2 regions of the Virgibacillus sp. Bac330 genome follow, and region 1 is predicted to be linked to the other one. Evidence: a T-box and tRNA genes for the amino acid it is inferred to sense, from the RefSeq annotation. Region 1 holds a T-box; the other holds one or more tRNA genes.
The links. The T-box of region 1 lies ahead of thrS (threonine--tRNA ligase). A T-box ahead of a tRNA ligase gene usually reads a tRNA of that ligase, here a tRNA-Thr.
Positions count from the first base shown of each region.

Region 1 (10,532 bases):
AACGGGAAAAAGATGAGTAACGTTCCTATAATCAAAAGGCTAGTAACAAGCCAATTTTTTCTCTTTTTCATTGTTGCACCTCCCGTTTTTGTAAGAATCTAAGTTGAATAATGGAAAGGACAACAATGACAATAAAGTAAATGACTGCGTTAGCAGATTGGTAGCCAAATTGTCCGCCTTCAAATCCACCTCGATAAATGAGTACGGAAATAGATTCCGTTGCATAACCTGGTCCGCCACCAGTTAAAGCAATAATGTGGTCAAATACCATTAAGAACGTTTTTAATGCAAGTACCATATTAATGGTAAAAAATGGTGCGATTAATGGGAAGGTAATTTTCCAAAATCTTTTCCATGGAGAAGCTCCGTCAATCGATGCGGCTTCATAGACATCTCCCGGTACTGTCTGTAAGCCAGCTAAATAGAGAATCGTATTAAATGCTGTCGCTTGCCATACCGCCATAATAACAACGCCGACCCACGCATAATCTGGACTACCTAAAATATTTGTTGCTAGCGCTTGAATACCAAGTGCCTCGGAAAATTGCGGTAAGAAAATCGTGAAAATAAATTGAAATATAAACCCAACGATAAGAATACTTAATATATTGGGTAAAAAATAAATGGCACGTAATGTTTTTTGAAATTTAATATTCGCATTTAAACCAAGGGCAATGAGTAAACTGAACATATTTACTAATATGGTTGATACAATAGCGAATTGAAAGGTAAAACCATATGCATTTAATGCACGCATATCTTGAAATACGTTAATATAATTAGAAAAACCAATAAAATCCCAGTCACCATAACCTCGCCAATTAGTAAAACTGTAAAATATTCCTTGTAGAAGAGGAAAGGTGTGAAAGATAAAAAACAAAATAACGGCAGGGATGGTCATAAATAAAAATGCTCGTTGTCGACTTTTCAATTCATTCACTTCCTTAATATCTTAATTGGATTTGGTCCCACTCACGATCCAAGTCTTTCAACAATTTGGAAGTGTTACCTTGGTAGAGAAATTCCTGTATCATATTTTGAGCGCCCATTCCAGCCGGATAGAAATGGTCAGGAAAGCTACTAATTTTTCCTTCTGTAAAGTTTTCTTGAATGCCTTTCATAATGGGATCATTCGATATGACGTCTGTACGAACCGAAAACGCAGATTGTTCATCCATATACTGTTGCTGTTGTTGTTCCTCTGTCATAAAAGAAATGAATTTTTTCGCTTCTTCTGGATGCTTGGATTCTTTTAACGTTGCAAAAAGAACATCAATTCCGGAAACTAAATTATTTTCTGCCGGATCATTTGTAACTGGCAACGCAAATACACCGAGATCAAGTTCAGGATTTAACTTGAGCAACTCCGGAATTGCCCAGTTTCCTTGTGAATAGAAGATACCTTTTCCTTGTGAAAATTCACGGTTTCCATCGTTATAACCAATTCCAAACATACGATCATGTCCATATTCTTTTAATTGTAACAATTTTTTCGCTACTTCTTGATGTGTATTTTGAAATGTGACTTCTTTATTTGATTTTTTTTCGGCAAATTGTTTTGGTTGTAAGTTTCCTGCTAATGAATTCCATGCTGGCAACGTTGTCCATGAATCTTGGAAAGTAAAGTAGATGGGAATTTCGCCTGTTGTTTTTGCTTTTTCAAGCACTTGAATAAAGGCATCCCATGTTTTTGGAACATCTTCCCCCAGCTCTTTTAACTTAGTCTTATTGTAAATCATCGTATTGGCGTTAGCGGCAAAGGGAACGCCATGAACGCCTTCTTTTTCAGAGCCTTCTAAATCAGAAATAGTTTGTAAATAAGCGGGTTGAATCTGATCGAGCATCGGTTCTCCTTCATAGTTGACTAACATATCAACATTTACTAATTCCCTGTATAAAGCATTTCCGCCGATAGCTAGCATATCTGGCATATCATCTTTAACAAGTCTTGTTCGTAATAACGTTTCCGCATCTGGCGGAGCATATAATTTAATTCGAATATTCGGATGCTGTTCTTCAAAACGTTTAATCATAGATTCATATGTGGATATGTTTTCTGCTTTATTTGAAAATAATTCTAGTTCTACAACATCTTCTTTTGGGGAAGAAGTGTCGCTACAGCCGACGAGTAAGAGGGCTGCAGCGAGTGAGATGGCTAGAGAAGTGATCATTCTCATTAAAAATCTCCTTCTTTCTAAGCAAGCCTGTATATAAAGGCTTCATATGGTTTAAGAGTAAATTGGCGAACGGAATGCATCGTTTTTGTTGGCTCGTTCGTAATTAAGATTTCTTGGCCTTCTGGCACGTTTGGTAGTTCACATGTCTGTTGCTGATCTGTAAAGTTACATACGACGAGCAAAGTGTCTTCTTGATGTGTTCTCGTGTAAGCAAATATTTCTTCGTTATCTTCAAGTAATAAATCAAATTTTCCGTGGATGATGGTCGGTTCTTGTTTCCGCAAGGCAATTAATTGCTGATAATAATAGAATATAGAGTTAGGATCAGCAAGAGCTGCTTCTGTATTTATTGTCGTGTAATTTGGATTTACGTTTAACCAAGGTTGTCCTGTTGTAAATCCTGCATGTGGCTTGTCACTCCATTGCATTGGTGTTCTAGCGTTATCACGACCAATAGCATAAATAGCTTGCATTAAGTCCTCTTTATGATGCCCTTGTGCCAAGCGTTCATGATACCAATTAATCAGTTCGATATCTTCATAATCATCAATGGAAGGGAATTGGACGTTCGTCATACCAATTTCTTCTCCCTGATAGATATAAGGTGTTCCTTTCATGCCGTGGAGGAGAGTGGCGAGCATTTTAGCTGATTTCTCACGGTATTCTTTATCATTGCCAAAACGAGAAACGACTCTCGGTTGGTCATGGTTATTCCAGTACAAACTATTCCAGCCTTCATGTTCTAGACCGTACTGCCATTTACTTAGAATTTTTTTTAAATCGGTAAGCTTCCAAGGCATGTTGGACCATTTCCCATCTGGTCCATTCCAAAGTCCCATATGTTCAAAATGAAATACCATATTCAGTTCTTCACGTTCTTCCCCAGTGTAAAGCTTCGCATCCTCGACGGTTACACCTGGCATTTCTCCAACTGTTAAAATATCATAATCAGCGAGCACTTTTTGATTCATTTCATGTAAAAATTCATGAATACGCGGTCCATTCATATGAAATTCAAATGCGGAAACAAGTTCTTTACCTGGATCTGGTTCGCGTTCAGGCATGGTTTGATCTTTCGATATTAAGTTGATCACATCCATACGAAAACCATCTATTCCTTTATCTAACCACCAGCGCATCATTTGGTACACGTCATTACGGACATCTGGGTTTTCCCAATTTAAATCAGGTTGCTTTTCGCTAAACATATGCAGAAAATATTCATCCGTTGTCTCATCATATTTCCATGCAGAGCCGCTAAATGCGGATTCCCAATTCGTCGGTGGTTGCCCATTTTCTTTTCCTTTTTTCCAAATATAATAATCTCTTTTTGAATGGTTTTTACTTGATCTTGACTCGACAAACCAAGCATGTTCATCGGATGTGTGATTCACTACAAGATCCATTACGATTTTAAGACCGCGTTGATGTGCTTCTTCAAGCAATGTATCAAAGTCTTCCATCGTTCCGAATTCATCCATGATTTTTTGGTAATCACGAATATCATAACCATTATCATCATTTGGGGAATCGTACACAGGGGATAGCCAAATGACATCGATTCCAAGCTTTCTCAAGTAGTCTAGTTTTTGAATAATTCCTTGTATATCTCCAATTCCATCACCGTTGCTATCATGAAAGCTACGTGGATAGATTTGATAAACGACGCTTTCTTTCCACCAATTATTTTGTGTCATGAAAACCTTCCTTTTCTGTTTGAGGTTAAACGTTTACTCTACTGCTAGTAAACTTGGCTTGTCGCCAAACCTTATGGCGAAAGCCTTCGTTAAAAAGAAAAGATGAACTTGTTATATTTAAAGATAGAGTAACTTGTGTAGGTATAATAACTGAATAGCCACATCCAGCGCATTCGCCCAGCAACTAGGCGACTTTTAAGTTATCATCGGTTCATGGCTAAGGGGAAGGCTGACTAAAAACGGGTTTGCCGAACGATGTCGGTATACCACTTGTTTTGTGGCATGAATCCGATATCTTTCATTGGTTCGTTCCAGTCGCTACGTTGCTAAACTATGCCCCGAGCCTTTGTCTTTTTCACCGATTCTCTTTCAATTATTTTGTGTTCCATGATAATCGAATCCATATCTTCCCCCGTAATACACTGGCATAGCAACTCGCCAGCACGATACCCCATCACGTCGAACTCTTGAGATACAGTAGTTAATGAAGGAACAGTCATTGTAGCTAACTTCGTATTATCATAGCCAATAACGGATACATCTTCAGGGACACGTATTCCTTGTGCATTTGCTTCAGAAATAACACCAGCCGCCATTTCATCGCTTGCTGCAACAATTGCAGTAATCTCTGGGTGGCTTTTCATAATGGAACGAAATGCATGTTTGCCATCTTCAAAATAGAAGGCGCTACTCCAACTAATCTGTGATGATTTACAAGGAAGGTTTGCATCATTTAATGCTTGCTTAAAGCCCTCCATCCGAGGCGTACCTGCAATTAAGTCATGAGGCGGTCCACTAACCATAGCGAGTTTTGTGTGCCCATGCTTGATTAAATAATTCGTAGCATCATAGGTAGCTTTTAGATCATCGACTTTTATTTCCGGTATGTTCTTTAAATCAGATATTCCCGATAAAGTGACAAAAGGAACATTCATTTGCTTAACAATTTTTTGGAAATTTTTCGTCAGCCTTCCACTTGCAAATATAACGCCCTCCACCTGTTTTTCATAAAGTAATTGTAAATAGTGCTTTGTTTTATCAGGGTCGGACAATGTATTACAAACAAATACACTCTTTCCGTAAACTTGCGCAGCCGCTTCTATGCCATGTAGCATTTCTGCACTGACCATTCCAGACACCGCAGGAAACAGCACTCCAATTGTTCCGCTTTCATTATTAATTAAACTACGGGCAATAGCATTAGGGAAGTACCCCATCTGTTCAATCGTTTGCATTACATGCTGCTTTGTTTTGTCAGAGTAGCCCTTTCCCGTATTATTTAAAATCCGAGATACTGTCGCAATAGACACATTTGCTTCTCTAGCAACATCTTTTATCGTTGATTTTTTCATGTTATCTTCCTTATAGAGTAAACGTTTACTTTATTTTAGCGGATACGAGGGAGGATGTCAATAAGAATGAGGTGCAACGGAGAAAGTTGCTAGTTCCAGCTTGGAAGTCGCTCATGATTACTGTAAAAACACTCGCCCGCGTCCGGTAATCGCTCATGAACGAAGAAAAGCGCTCGCGCCCGTCCAGGAATCGCTCATGAACGAAGAAAAGCGCTCGCTCGCGTCTAGGAATCGCTCATGAACGAAGAAAAGCGCTCACGCCCGTTCAGGAATCGCTCATGATCAAAGAAAAGCGCTCGTTCGCGTCTGAAAATCGCTCATGAACGAAGAAAAGAGCTCGCTCGCGTCTAGGAATCGCTCATGATCAAAGAAAAGCGCTCGTTCGCGTCCGGTAATCGCTCATGAACGAAGAAAAGCGCTCACGCCCGTCCGGTAATCGCTCATGAACGAAGAAAAGCGCTCGCTCGCGTCTGAAAATCGCTCATGATCGAGGAAAAGCGCTCGCTCGCGCCCGGTAATCGCTCATGAACGAAGAAAAGAGCTCGCTCGCGTCCGGTAATCGCTCATGAACGAAGAAAAGCGCTCGCTCGCGTCCGGTAATCGCTCATGAACGAAGAAAAGAGCTCGCTCGCGTCTAGGAATCGCTCATGAACGAAGAAAAGCGCTCGCTCGCGTCTGAAAATCGCTCATGAACGAAGAAAAGCGCTCGCCCGCGTCCGGTAATCGCTCATGAACGAAGAAAAGAGCTCGCTCGCGTCTAGGAATCGCTCATGATCAAAGAAAAGCGCTCGCTCGCGTCCGGTAATCGCTCATGAACGAAGAAAAGCGCTCACTCGCGTCCGAAAATCGCTCATCCCCGTACAGAAAGTCGCAACTTCACATGCTTAGTCTATACATGCTTACAATATCCTTCAAAAAGCTTTGCAAAATGTTCGTCGAAAGCTTATTTATAACCCAATCTCTACTAGATGATTAACCCTAATGTCCAATCACTCCGTATGTCTCGTTAATAGTATAATCTTGTAAAGAATAAAATATTTGCCTTAAGAAAGGAGGAAGGATGTAATGTCCTCTAAAAAACGTTTCGGTAGCGTTGTAATGACTGGTAACCAATGCAAAAAACAAAATCTTAATAAAAAGCATGATTGCTATAAAAATGATTTTAAACAGGATTGTTGCAAACAAGCAAGTTGTAATTGTAATTTTAAAAAGCAAGAACTTAAAGCAACAAAGCTAGATAGCGATTGTTTTCTAGTCAATTCTTTGGTCGGTACGAAAACGGTTCAAAAAGTAGCGGAAACATCTCTACCACTCACCTTGTTTGAAGGAGTAAGTACGACAAATATTCTTTCTATAAATGTTGTACCTAATTTAAATGCAATCACACAAAATGTTACAGTAATCAAAGATAAAGTCGTTAATATAGGCATAGTACCTGCAGATATTAGTATAACAACGACAGACGGGGATGTAGTTGGTATTATTGGCGGCGTAGTAAACATTCCATTTCAAGCGCATACCGATTTTCCAGGCGCTTGTCCGGAAGATATGGTACAGGAAACGCCATTAGAAATTGAAGGAATTTTCATTCAAGAAGGTATATCATTGGTTGCTTCAACTGGTGAGGCACTCGTAGCTGGCATTTTAGTGAAAATTATATTACGCACTACTATTACAGTTACCCGCCCAGTGATTAAGGATGCTGAAGGGAATTTTTGTGATGTAAATCAGAATCGTTGTAAAGCAATAGGTACTCCACCATCATTTACTTTTCCGCCATCAGGTAATGGGTAACTAAGGTAGGCGATAAAATAAATTTTATCGTTGAATCGGCACACTTCCTAAAAGTGTTGCCGATTTGTGTTAAGACGTTTTTTTAAAAGTGCATACTTAACCGACCACCGGACCAAGAAAGTCACCTATATCGTCTTTTCAACTTATTATTTTTCGAGCTTTATTAATGTAATTTTCCAACATCACCTATTGCATTATTTTACATTTTGGTGTAGCATTATTAAAAATTAAGAGATCATAAAAGCAATGAAGAGGATACGCATTATTTTTACAGCTAGCAGAGAGGGAAGAGTAGGTGAGAGCTTCCTAGACATGGAAAATAGTGTACCACCTCATGAGCTGTGTTGGGGAAATACGAGTAACCAACGCCGTATTGCTACGTTACAGCAGATGGAGTCAAGCATTACCGGTCGATGCTTGGGAAATTAGGTGGAACCACGGATAAAACACATTCGTCCTTATGTAGAGGATGCGTGTGTTTTTTTATTTGCGCTTTGTGGTTTACTGCACAAGAAATATCTCCGTAACGGGGTGAAAAAAATAGAGTCAATCTTTGTCCCACTATAGGAAAGTATAAAAGTTTTAAGGGTTATAGTATAAGGAAAAACTATACCATTTGCCATAACAAGCCAAGTTTTTCTAAAAGCAAGATAAATCTAATCACAATGCTAATCTTGAAGTTAATTAAGCTGGTATATAAAAGCCCACATAAGGGTTTAATTTAAAAATGTTTATCCATTCAAGGAGGTTTATAATGATGAAATCACCTATTCAAGTACAATTAAAAGATGGGAAAGTAAAAGCATGTACACAAGGTATTACTGTGAAGGAGGTTGCTACATCGATTGGTTCCAGTTTAGGTAAAAGGACAATTGGAGCTAAAGTAAATGGAATGATGGTAGATGTTAGCTATGAATTGATGAACGATGCTATCGTTGAATTTTATACGTTGGAAACAAAAGAGGGTGTTGAAGTATTACGACACACTACGGCACATGTGCTAGCACATGCGGTGAAAAGATTGTATCCAAACGTAAAGCTCGGCATTGGACCAGCGATCGAGCACGGTTTTTATTATGATTTTAAGTTAGAAGAGACGTGGAACGAAAATGATTTACAACGAATTGAAGGGGAAATGCGTTCAATTATACATGAAAATTTACCAATAGAAAAAGAAATCATAACATATGAAGAGGCAGTGGATCTATTTACAAAGCGAAATGAACCATTAAAGTTGGAACTTATAGAAGATATTCATGGACAAGAAGCGCTCACCATTTACCGTCAGGGAGAGTTTGTTGATCTTTGCCGTGGTCCTCATCTGCCAAGTACAGGATATATAAAGGCATTTCAACTATCACATGTTTCTGGAGCATACTGGCGTGGCGATAATAATCAAAAGATGCTTCAGCGAATATATGGTTATGCATTTCCGAAGCAAAGTCAATTAAAAGCACATCTTGCCTTTTTAGAGGAGGCTAGGAAACGGGATCATCGTAAATTAGGCAAACAATTACAGTTGTTTATGTTTTCCGATGAAGCGCCTGGAATGCCATTTTATTTACCTAAGGGGCAAATCATTCGCAATGAATTAGAAAATTTCTCTCGAGAGGTGCAGTCACAAGCGAATTATGATGAGGTACGGACACCATTAATGATGAACCAGCGTTTGTGGGAACAGTCTGGGCACTGGGATCATTATCATGAAAATATGTATTTTACGGAAGTGGATAAGACGAAGTTTGCGATGAAGCCAATGAATTGTCCTGGCCATATGTTACTGTACAAGAATAATCTATATTCCTATCGAGACTTACCAATACGGATTTCCGAATTTGGTCAAGTACATCGTCATGAATACAGTGGAGCTTTAAATGGGATGCTTCGGGTTCGTACTTTCTGTCAAGATGATGCGCATATTTTTGTTAGAAAAGACCAAATAGAAGCGGAAATTGCGCAAGTGTTTCAGTTGATTGATCAGGTTTATCAAACATTTGGTTTCACATATGATGTCGAGCTTTCTACCCGTCCAGAAAAGTCAATGGGGGAGGATCATCTATGGCAGTCCTCTGAACAAGCATTGCAAAATGTATTACAAGAATTAGAGGCTCCTTATCAGTTAAATGAAGGAGATGGCGCATTTTACGGACCTAAAATTGATTTTCATATTAAAGATGCACTTGGTCGCAGTCACCAATGTGCGACAATCCAACTCGATTTTCAAATGCCAGAGAACTTTGATCTATCCTATATTGATGCACATAATGAAAAAGTACGTCCTGTCGTGATTCATCGTGCTATTTATGGTTCCCTCGATCGCTTTTTTGGCATTTTAGTGGAACATTTCGCGGGAGCGTTTCCAGTCTGGTTAGCGCCAGTTCAAGTGCAAATTATTCCTGTTTCCAAAGTGCATGAAGCCTATTGCAAGTCCGTAGCCTTCAAATTGAAGCAACAGGGTATTAGAGTAGAGATAGATAATCGGGATGAAAAGTTAGGATATAAAATAAGAGAAGCGCAAATGCAAAAGGTGCCATATACGCTTGTGTTAGGCGATGATGAAGTAGAAAAAGGAAGTGTAAACGTTCGAAAGTATGGCAGTAAAGCTTCCGAAAGTGAACCGTTAGATAGCTTTTTAGCTCGGGTCAAACAACAGGTAGAGAAGAGATCGTTATAATGAAGTATACTGCTGAAAGGCTACGCTGTTTGCACTATAGGAAAGATAAAAGTTTAAAGGTTTATAGTATAAGAAAGCAGAAAGCATAAAATTTGATGCTATGACGTAACCAAACAACCGAATGGGCCGCGCCCGGCTCCAGTGCCCAGCAACTAGGCGACGTCACTCCATTGCCCTAAGCTAAGTCATCATCGGTTCGTTCTAAATAGGAAGGCCGACTAAAGACGGGCTTGCCGGAGGGCGCTGGCATACTCCTGTTGCAGGAGCATGATTCCTAAAACTTTCCTTGATTCGCTCCACTCGCTACGTTGCTAACCGGGCGCCCCGAGCCTTTGTTCTTTTTGAATCCATGATTCCGCATGTTCCCAGCATACGTTGGCCTAGAGTGCAAAAAAGAAAAACGAGCAACGGTCTATAAGTAGAATAAACCGTAACTGTAACCGAAAAAATCACAAAACAAACGAGCAGTTTTTACAAAGAACTGCTCGTTTGTTAATAATTTTGCCATGCTTTTTCATATTTTTCGATGAGGGTAGGTCGGATTAATGTATTAACGTCTAACGAAATGTTATTTCCTTTTTCATCAACGATCTGTGCATCAATATCCTTCCCAAATGTAGTTAAACCAGCGAGAACATCAGGAGTTAGAAAATTCGTATCAACAGGAATTTCTACTTCATCAATTGTGAATTTTTCTCTTTTTGCTAGGACAAACCCCCAATCACCGAAGCTAGGAACGTCGACATGGAGATTGTCTGTGTATAGATCAGCTGCTTGGATCGTTTTGTCAATCGACCAATACACTTCCGTTGCAAAGGTTGGGCTAGTAGCTTGCACC
Region 1 covers NZ_CP033048.1:3,342,957-3,353,488, reverse strand. The annotation lists gene D9780_RS15650 (carbohydrate ABC transporter permease) at 1-71, opposite strand, end outside; gene D9780_RS15645 (carbohydrate ABC transporter permease) at 68-931, opposite strand; gene D9780_RS15640 (ABC transporter substrate-binding protein) at 945-2,177, opposite strand; gene D9780_RS15635 (glycoside hydrolase family 13 protein) at 2,195-3,874, opposite strand; gene D9780_RS15630 (substrate-binding domain-containing protein) at 4,201-5,226, opposite strand; gene D9780_RS15625 (hypothetical protein) at 6,292-7,020, shown strand; T-box leader at 7,258-7,483, shown strand; gene thrS (threonine--tRNA ligase) at 7,778-9,694, shown strand; gene D9780_RS15615 (polyamine aminopropyltransferase) at 10,187-10,532, opposite strand, start outside.

Region 2 (10,532 bases), 840 kb from region 1:
ATTTTAGTATAGATAACGCTTTCATAACTGTGCTTTATATGATGCTATTTATTTATAGTTATCTGTATTTTAGTCAAAAACTTATTTTTGATCATTTTTAGCGCAAACGTTTTAACCAAGGAGGAATTATATTGATCAAAGAAGCAATCTATCATAGGCCTAAAAATAACTTCGCTTATGCCTACGACAAAGAAACACTGCACATTGTTCTACAAACAAAGAAAGACGATATGAAAACAGTACAGCTTGTATTTGGCGACCCATACAACTGGAAAAATGACGAGTGGCAAAGGGAAACGAATTCAATGGTTAAAACGGGTTCTACAGATTTCCATGATTATTGGTTTATTGCCATTCGACCACTATTCAAACGTTTACGTTATGCTTTTATTTGCAGTGATGGATCAGAAACGTGCTTTTATGGGGAAAGTGGCATTTTTGACAACCCTCCAAAAGATATCGCTAACTATTTTTGCTTTCCATTTTTAAATGCAGCCGATGTATTTCAAGCACCAGAATGGGTGAAAGATACGGTTTGGTATCAAATTTTCCCTGAACGATTTGCAAACGGAGATGAAACTCTAAATCCTGAAGGCGCTTTACCTTGGGGATCTACCAATCCCTCAACAACAAACTTTTTTGGCGGGGACTTTCAAGGAGTTATTAACCATTTAGATCACCTTGAAAGTTTAGGAATAACAGGCATTTATTTCACACCAATATTTAAAGCCTATTCCAATCATAAATACGATACCATGGATTATATGGAGATCGATCCGCAGTTTGGTGATAAACAAACGTTTAAAAAGCTAGTGGAAGCTTGCCACGATCGAGGGATTAAAGTAATGCTTGATGCCGTATTTAATCATAGTGGCTATTACTTTCCACCGTTTCAAGATGTATTGGAAAACCAAGAGCATTCCAAGTACAAGGATTGGTTTCATATTTGGAATTTCCCTGTCGTTACAGAGCCACAACCAAACTACGACACATTTGGATTTGTCGCATCAATGCCTAAACTAAATACGGAAAATCAGGAAGTAAAAGACTATCTATTAAAAGTTGCGCGTTACTGGATAGAGGAATTTGATATTGATGGTTGGAGACTAGATGTAGCTAATGAAGTGGATCACAGTTTCTGGCGCGATTTTCGTCGTACCGTTAAAGAAGCAAAGCCAGATGCTTATATATTGGGTGAAATTTGGCATGATTCCATGCCTTGGCTGCAAGGCGACCAGTTTGATGCTGTTATGAATTATCCATTTACGAATGGGGTTATCGACTTCATTGCCAAAAATACAATGGCTGCAACTACATTTAAAAATGCGATTACAAAAGTATTGCATATGTACCCAAGGAATGTAAATGAAGTGGCATTTAATTTATTAGATAGTCATGATACACCAAGAATTTTAACGATAGCTAACGAAAATATCGACCGTATTAAATTGCTTTACCTGCTCCAGTTTTCCTTCTCAGGAACTCCATGCATCTATTACGGAGATGAAATTGGCATGAGCGGAGGGCATGATCCAGGTTGCCGTGCTTGTATGGAATGGGATGAAGAAAATCAAAATCGAGAGCTATTCACCTATGTACAAGGACTGATTCGTTTACGTAAAACGGAGCCTTTATTCGGAAATGACGCTTCATTTCGTTTTTTATATGCCGATGATAACACCAACACGATTGCCTATGAAAAATATGATGAACAAAAACGTCTTATCTTTCTGTTAAATACAGGCGAAAAAGAAGCTAACGTCTCAAATACTTGTATTTTTAAAGCAACAGAACAAGTGAATGAATGGAGCATTTCTTCCCTTTCAAATGGTGTAAAGAAAGAATGTATAAATATATCAGAACCACTAACTGTACCAGCTCTTGCCTATCGTGTTTTCGAATCTAAAAAATAGTATTGCAAAGCCTTTTGAGGTGGTTTCTCAAAAGGCTTTTTCGTACTATAGGATGGCTTCCATGTTTCGTATATGGCTGATAGTATCTTAAGATAACTCGATTTGTCCACCTGCTTTATGCAACAGAAATGAATGAATTTGTTGTTTGTGGTGATTATCATGCCAAATAAATACGGCAATATAATTAAATAATGTGTGTGGATAACCAGAATATTGATCCATTTTCTCGCCGTTTAATGTGAAGTTTGCAAAAAATTCAGCTTCTGTTTTCTGTTTTACAGCAAAAACTAATTTTTCACGCGTAATCATTTTTTGCTCAATGAGATGTTTTGCAGATACACCACTCCTTGCATATGCAGAGGCTGGCGTGTTGATTATTTCAAAGTCCACGCTCTGAATAGTAGCATCTTGCTTCATTTTTGGAAGCATTTCTTCAAGAATGTACCTATCCCAAAAAGTCATATGACTAATAATCTCTGCTGTCGACCATTTTCCTTTTGCAATTGCTTGAAACATGTCCTTTTCAGGCCCTTTGGTTCGTTCACTTACCCAATTATTGCATGCAGCAAATGCATGAACTAACGCTTTCGTACTTTCCATCGTTCTTCCTCCCCACTCCCGATATAATTCGATATAATTTTTTTATTTTGTATAGGTAAACCATTAGTACCCAAACGTCAATCATACATATTCTCCAAATTTACACAAAAGTCCTTCTTTTGGGATTATTATTTCTATGAGGAAAAGGGTTGATGAATAAAAATGATAGGAGTATTATATTTTATGTAATACCTTTGCTGGTGTAGCACAGTTGGTAGTGCACTTCACTCGTAATGAAGGGGTCGGAGGTTCGAATCCTCTCACCAGCATATTTGGCAAGTATTGATACAATGCTGTTCTTGATAAATTCAAGAGCAGCATTTTTATTTTCAATCATTTTTTTGCCGACCAATCTGCCGACTAAATCTATACTAATTTTGGTGATATTGGATTTATTAGATTACTGTAATAATTAAACATTTTAAGTTAAGACTGATTAAAAAAATGTGCATAAAGCATATTTTCCGCAAACAAGACATAGCATATTAGCCTTTGTAATTTGCTATGTCTCATTTTTTCCTAACTTAGCTGATATAGATAATACTTATAAAAATCCCACCACAGATGATTTCTCTATTCCCAATAAGCTACTGAGCGCTTGTGAAGCATCTCTCGAAACTGTTGCGTTGTTTTTTCCAAAACAGTGTTTGTTGAAAAATCAATAATTACGCCATATTGACGAATTAAGTCTAATTTCCCTATTATCCCATCTCTATACTTTATAATTACATTTTGTGGGTCTTCTGTTAGCCACACCTTTCTATTTTCTCTTATATAATTGCGCATACTGCTGGTTTCTTCTTGTAAAATTTCATAATGATCAACATCAGGATCAATTGCCTTGATAACCACGCCATAATCTTTTTCTGCACGAGCAATAGAAACGTAGCCATCTTTAACATCTTCTAATACCGATTGTGGATTACGTTTTAGTGGGTCGCCAAGTCCGCCTCCTCCAGCTGATGGTCTTGTAAATCTATCCCCTTCTTTTAATGAAACATTAGAAAAAAAAGCACCTAAAAATTCTTCTTTATCTGTTTGAGGATTTAACCAATTTCCGTGCGGGTTTGACGGCAAACCGCCAAAGATCCCCCATGTAACTGATCTTGAACGGTCACAACATACAGACATAACAGCATCTTGAATCGCCGTTAGTGTTCCCCCTTTCTCAACTCCACACCCTCCGCGATATTCACCGGGTCCTCCAGAATCAGTCATAATTTTATGATAAGATGTAATCACAGGGGTTAAACGCTCTTGACCTTCACAAGGTTGCACACTCAACCCCGCTCCAAAGACTGGTGACATAGCATTCGCCCCATCTTTACTTATACGACCACCGTGGCCACCGACCATCCAGTCATACCACATAAAAAATTGATTATATCCTTCTCTTTGATCCCATCCTCCAATTAATAAATACTCTAAATTAAAAGAACATGCTAGCGCTTTTTCCGGCATAATATGTGACCACAACTCAAAGCAAGCATTCATAATTTTCTCAAATGGTCCTGAACAAAAACCAGATACAGCCACTGGCCAATCTGCATGAACAACGGAACCTTTTGGTAAACTTGCTTCTATAACGCGATAGAAGCCAGAGTTTAATGGTATATCAGGAAAAAACGTTTTCGTCCCAGCATATAGACCCGAAAGTGAGGAACCAAAAGTTGCATTCAAAAAACAACCAATAGTGGAATGTGTCCCATCCAAATCATAAACAATTTGATCATCTTTAATAGATAATTTTACTTTAATAGGAATCATTCCGTCTCCAAAATCTGGATCCATATCAATATAATCTATTGTTTCCCATGTTCCGTTTGGAAGCTGCTTTAATTTCTCTCTGGTTAATCGTTCTACATAGTTTTGAACTTCAGCAAATGCTAATAATACTTTATCTATTGTATATTTATCTATTAATCTGAGAAGCTCTTTTTCCGCTACTTTTGTTGCTTCTACCTGAGAACGTAAATCTCCAAACCGTTCTTCTGGCACCCGCATATTGCTCACAATAAGATTAGCTACATCTTTCAAATAGTTACCCTTACTCCAAATTCGAGTTGGAGGTATGCGAACACCTTCTCCAAAATGAGCCTTAGAGCTAACATCAAAAGATCCAGGCATACCTCCACCAACATCAGCCCAGTGACCATTTGACTGGATAAATGCAATCAGTGTTTTCCGGTAGAAAACCGGTCTTATCACCCTAACATCACTAAAATGAGTCCCCCCACGATAAGGATCATTAATGAGAAATACGTCCCCGGGGTGAATATCCTCTTGAAAATCTTCAATAATTGCTTTTGCAGTTAAATGTAAAGTGCCTACATGAACAGCGATATCCTGCGTACCTTGCATTACAATATTCCCATTAGCGTCACATAATGCAGAACTAAAATCTCGATTATATATAACAAACGAATAACACGTTCGTATTATCTGTTCCGACATCTGATCAACTAAATTAATAAAACTATTCTTTAACACTTCAAATGTTACTGGATCTAAAGAATTGTTTTTCATCACTTCCATCACGCTCCCCCTATATTCACATGAATAATTATATTTTTATACTCATCAACGGTAGCGGTAAACTGTGGCGGAATAATAATTGTCGTATCTAGCTGTTCGACAATTGCAGGTCCATGTATAAAGCTATCTACTGGGAGAAGTGACCGTTTATATATTGGTGTACGAACTAAACCATCTTCTTCCTTAAAATAAACATGACGATATTCCTTTAAAGCATTTTCTAAATTCCCTGAAGGCTCCTCTTTTGCTAGTTCTGGTTTAGGTACCGTCCCAATAGCCTCAACACGTAATCCATAAATTTCTACCTTTTGATCTGGATTCGAGAAGGCGAATGCCCGCTCATGTTCTTGGTGAAACTTGTCTAAAGCACTACTTAAAGAAACGATTGGACGATTGACAGTGACAGCTAGCGACCTCCATTGACCGGAGTAACGCATTTCCAAATGCCGAATCAATTGCATGTTTTGTACGGAGACCTTTTCCTTTTTTAATAACTCTATTCCCTTTTGCTCTAATTTAGCAAATGCCTTATTTAAATCTTCTTGATCCACATCTTCCATATTGGCTACATAAGTTTGGGTTATATCGTGGCGGTAATCAACAAGTAAACAGCCGTATGCAGCTGCAACACCAGGATAGGTGGGTATAATAACATGAGGAATATGCAGTTCTTTTGCTAGATAAGCGCTATGCAATCCTCCTGCTCCACCAAAAGCAACTAATACGAAGTCTCTTGGGTCATAGCCCTTTCTAACCGAAATAAGACGAAGCGCATCACTCATGTTAGCATTAGCTACATTTAATATCGCGTCTGCGGCTTCCAGAGAAGTATAGCCAAACGTTTCACATATTGGTTGCAGCGATTGAACAGCTTGTTCTTTTTTTAACTGCATCTCGCCATTTAATAGGGAGTTGCTGAGCCGACCTAATACCAAATTCGCATCGGTGTTTGTAGGCTGTGTTCCACCTTTTCCATAACTCGCAGGGCCAGGAAATGAACCAGCACTCTCTGGACCATTTCTCAGAGAACCACCTGCATCAATCCAAGCTAAACTCCCTCCCCCTGCACCAATTGTCATCAGTTCAATACTTGGAAATCCTATTGGATACCCATATTCGATATACCATTCTTTTGTCATTTTCAAATTTCCATCATAAACTAAAGAAATATCCGTACTTGTTCCGCCCATATCTAATCCAATGGCATTCTTATACCCGCATAAACTTGCAATATGTTTACTTGCAATTGCTCCAGCAGCAATACCCGAACTTGCAAGTCGTCCCGCGTATTTTGGTACATTTTCCGAAGTAATCACACCACCTCCAGAATGCATAATTAAAATTTCACCTTTATACCCCTTTTCACCTAATTTACTTTCCAATGTCTTCATATAATTGGTTATTTTTGGACCAAGAACAGCATTAATTACTGTTGTACTCATCCGCTCATGTTCAAAAATTTCTGGAAGAATATCACTAGAAATAGTAATGAAAACATCTGGTAGTTGCTCTTGTAATATTTCCTTTGTTACACGTTCATTTCCCCCATTGATATAAGCATTTAAAAAACAAACAGCAATGGCTTCTACCCCCCTTTTTTTCAGCTTATGTGCTAATGCTTTTACTTCCTGCTCATTTACATTAACAAGGATATCACCAGCGTAATCCGTTCTTTCTGTAATTTCAAAACGATCTCTTCTTTTGATATATGGCTGGGCAACATCGTTATACGCATCCCATAAATCCAATTTTGTACCTCTACGTATTTCTATTGCATCACGAAATCCTTTCGTAGTAATTAGTGCCGTATTAGGAAGTTTCCGTTCTATTAAAGCATTAGTCCCTGCAGTCGTACCATGCGAAAAAACCTTGATCTCTTCAAAAGGTATATTAACCTTTTTCAGCCCTTGTATGACACCAATATCAGGATTTGCAGGAGTAGATGATGTTTTCTCTACAGAAATCTTCTTATTAACTTCATCGAATACAAACACATCTGTAAACGTCCCACCCACATCAACAGCAACTCTTAATTTTCTCATATTTCTCCTCCAATGCTTTAGAAAGCCTTTGTTTTTCCTATCCTATAAACCAAAAAACTCACATTTTCCTATAGTTAAAAATAATAAAAACCAGTTATACAGACAGAAAAAATCCATCAATATAACTGGTTTTAATCTAGGGTTTGCTCAACCGAAAAAAGAGAGTCAATTAGATTTGGCAGTTAATTAAATTTAATTATTAAAATACGAATTATTCTTTATTTAAAAAATATTTTAACAAATAATCTTGCAATTGTCACGTTTTTTTAATTGGCTTAGAATACACGCTTCCTAAAGATGTATATTCAGAATATAAACAGACGTGATGAATAAACCTATTACTATCGCAATAACGAATAGTAAACTACCTTTCCAACCTAAAGCACCTACTAAATCCGACAAAACACTTCCATGAATACTACTTGAAGAATTCTTTAATTCCTCTTGTCTCATTCTTTCCCTTTTTCTTTCAGGAGTTTCCTTACCCTCTCCGTCTTTTTTCATTACGCACTTCCTCCCTTCCTAATTCAATATGTACAAGGCAGAATCTTCTCTAAGCCAATGGAAAAAAGCATTTTTGGCTGTTCATATTAGCTAACAAATTTATACAACCGCTTCCTTTTTTATGATACTATTACGTGGAGGAGGAATTCATATGGCTATAATCAGTACAATATTAGGTACAATCGCATCATTGGGGATCATTGCTGGCATTATCCTACTAATCGTAGGTGCTATTAAAAAGAAAAAATACAGAGGCGGCTTGATAACACTCGTTTCCATCGTTTTATTTAGCATAGCATCCTTTATGATGCCTGACGAGTTGAAAGAAAAGTATGCAAACCAAGAACAAAGCAAAGCTGAAACCCCGGATAAAGATAAACGGGTAATTGATGATGATTACGATTACGATGACGAAGAAGATGACGACGAATACGACGATGATAAACGCAAAAAGAAAACGAACGCGCTTTCTTCTCAACAGAAAAAAACGATAAAAGCAGTACAAAATTTCCCTACTTTTACGAAAGAATACAAAAAATTAAGCCGTAGTACACAAAAGAAAACATGGGATAAGCATTTATCTGGAAAAAAGGTAACTTGGAAAGGTTACGTAATGGAAGCCAAAGGAAAAAAGGTATACGTCTGGGGAGGAGCCAAATACAACGGGCAAAAATGGTCTAAAATTAAATCAAGTAAAAAAAATGAGGCCTACCAAGTGTTTCTTGCCGATTTTGGAAGAAGTACTCCAAAGAAAGCATTGAAACCTGGGGATAAAGTAACAATAAAAGGCACACTGATGTCCAACGGTGACCCGAAACAAAATATGCATTGGAAACTACATAACGCCAAAATTGGGTATTAGAAAAACGTAGCTATCGTTAAAGTCTTATGACGGTAGCTACGTTTTTCTTATATTATTGTTTCCCTATAGGGAAAGGAGAAAAGTTCCCTTTCCCTAAAACACGATCGTTTTATTTTGATACACAATGATTCGATCCTCCAGATGCCATTTGACAGCTCGCGATAGTACAACCCTCTCGATTGCTTGGCCAATCTTCTTCATTTTCGCGATATTATCTCTATGATCTACTCTACCGATATCTTGCTCAATAATCGGACCTTCATCCAGATCATTGGTTACATAATGAGAGGTCGCTCCAATCATTTTTACACCACGTTCATACGCACGTTCATATGGCTTTGCACCAACAAAAGCTGGTAAAAAAGAATGATGGATATTAATGATTCTGTTCTCATAATTTTTAACAAAGTCACTTGTTAATATTTGCATATAGCGCGCAAGCACAATAACATCGACCTCGTAATCTTTTAGCAATTGAAGTTGCTTTTCCTCTACTTGCTTGCGAATATCTTTATTTGCTGGAATGTAATAAAAAGGAATTCCCAGCGACTCAACTGTTTCTCTAGCTGTTTCATGATTGCTAATAACAAGAGCGATATTCGCCATAAGACCACCGCTTTGATATTCCCACAACAATTCCATTAAACAATGCGGTTCATTAGAGACAAAAATCGCTACATTTTTCAATTGACTAACATAAACGAATTGCCAATTCATCGCAAATTGTTCGCCAATAGGTTGAAATGCCTGCTCAATTTGCTCTGCCTTTTCACCTAATTGCGGACAATAAAATTCAATCCGCATAAAAAACTGACCGCCGTCAGGATTCAATGTATATTGATCAGAAGTAATAATATTTGCTCCGTTTCGATATAAAAAATCAGAAACAGTGGCTACTATTCCAGGCTGATCTGGGCATTTAATTAACAGACGTGCCTTGTTTTCATTTTCCGTTTTAAAGTGGTCAATACTTTTCTTCATGAAGTGATTCATAGTTGATACCTCAATCATTTATTTTTACATAATACAATATGCTATTTTAACAAATGAGTCAATACTATTCGTTCTATCACTTATAGATTCCATGCAAATAAATTGTCACTATTGAAAATATCTTTTACAAAATTTATTGTTCATATACGCGGCTGAAGGGGGCGCACTCGAAATGCGCTAGGGTGTGTAAGCGCCTTATTGGTTCAAATCCCACCTTTTCCGTTTGATATTCACATGTTAAAAATACCAACAATTATCTGTTAAGCTGCATATATGCTACTTCGATCGAGATGAGCTTCCCTCCTTCTTTTAAGCCCCATTTCTACAATAGCCATTAAGCTTACTAAAATGCATGAATGATTTTAGCTTCTTTCCCTGCAAGCTTCTATAAACGCATGAAAAATATTTTTAGAGACAGCATCTTCTTCTATCGCTAAGTTTTCCGGATGCCACTGAACTCCTAATAAGAAAGACTCTTCTCTACTTTCTATTGCTTCAACGACGCCATCACTTGCCATACCACAAATTTGCATACCCTCTCCAAGCTTTCGGTTAGCCTGATGATGCCTACTATTCACTTTTATTTTTTCCATACCGGCAATTTCTCGTAATACAGATCCCTCTTCCACGTAAACATAATGGGAAGCATGACCATCGGGAGCATGTTGCTTATGCTGTAACAATTCCCCTTCCATTTGTGCATAAATGTCTTGGTACATATCGCCGCCTAAGGCAATATTTAAAATCTGACACCCTCTACAAACTCCTAATATGGGTTTTTGGTGCTTTTGTATTTCTTGTATTAATGCAACTTCGTATTGATCACGTATCGGATTAATTTCCCCTAACTTTGGATGCGGTTCTTCAACAAATAATGTAGGGTCGATACTATTGCCCCCTGTTAAATATAACCCGTCAATTAAACTGGCAATTTGTCTTATGTGCGTTTCTGAAGGTACAAAAGGAAGAATTATTGGGGTGCCTCCCGCTCCCTCAATTGCTGTAATATTAGCAATACTTACAAAATGCATATTCGATGCGTTTTCTACAGATGGCGTTACTCCAATAACTGGCTTCATTGAA
Region 2 covers NZ_CP033048.1:2,501,465-2,511,996, forward strand. The annotation lists gene D9780_RS11650 (glycoside hydrolase family 13 protein) at 132-1,913, shown strand; gene D9780_RS11655 (DinB family protein) at 2,001-2,513, opposite strand; tRNA gene D9780_RS11660 (tRNA-Thr) at 2,710-2,782, shown strand; gene D9780_RS11665 (hydantoinase B/oxoprolinase family protein) at 3,087-5,048, opposite strand; gene D9780_RS11670 (hydantoinase/oxoprolinase family protein) at 5,048-7,090, opposite strand; gene D9780_RS11675 (DUF6366 family protein) at 7,382-7,594, opposite strand; gene D9780_RS11680 (hypothetical protein) at 7,746-8,456, shown strand; gene purU (formyltetrahydrofolate deformylase) at 8,550-9,449, opposite strand; gene D9780_RS11690 (gamma-glutamyl-gamma-aminobutyrate hydrolase family protein) at 9,812-10,528, opposite strand.
Region 2: it encodes a tRNA-Thr, which carries the amino acid that the T-box ahead of thrS (threonine--tRNA ligase) is inferred to sense. The anticodon was not compared.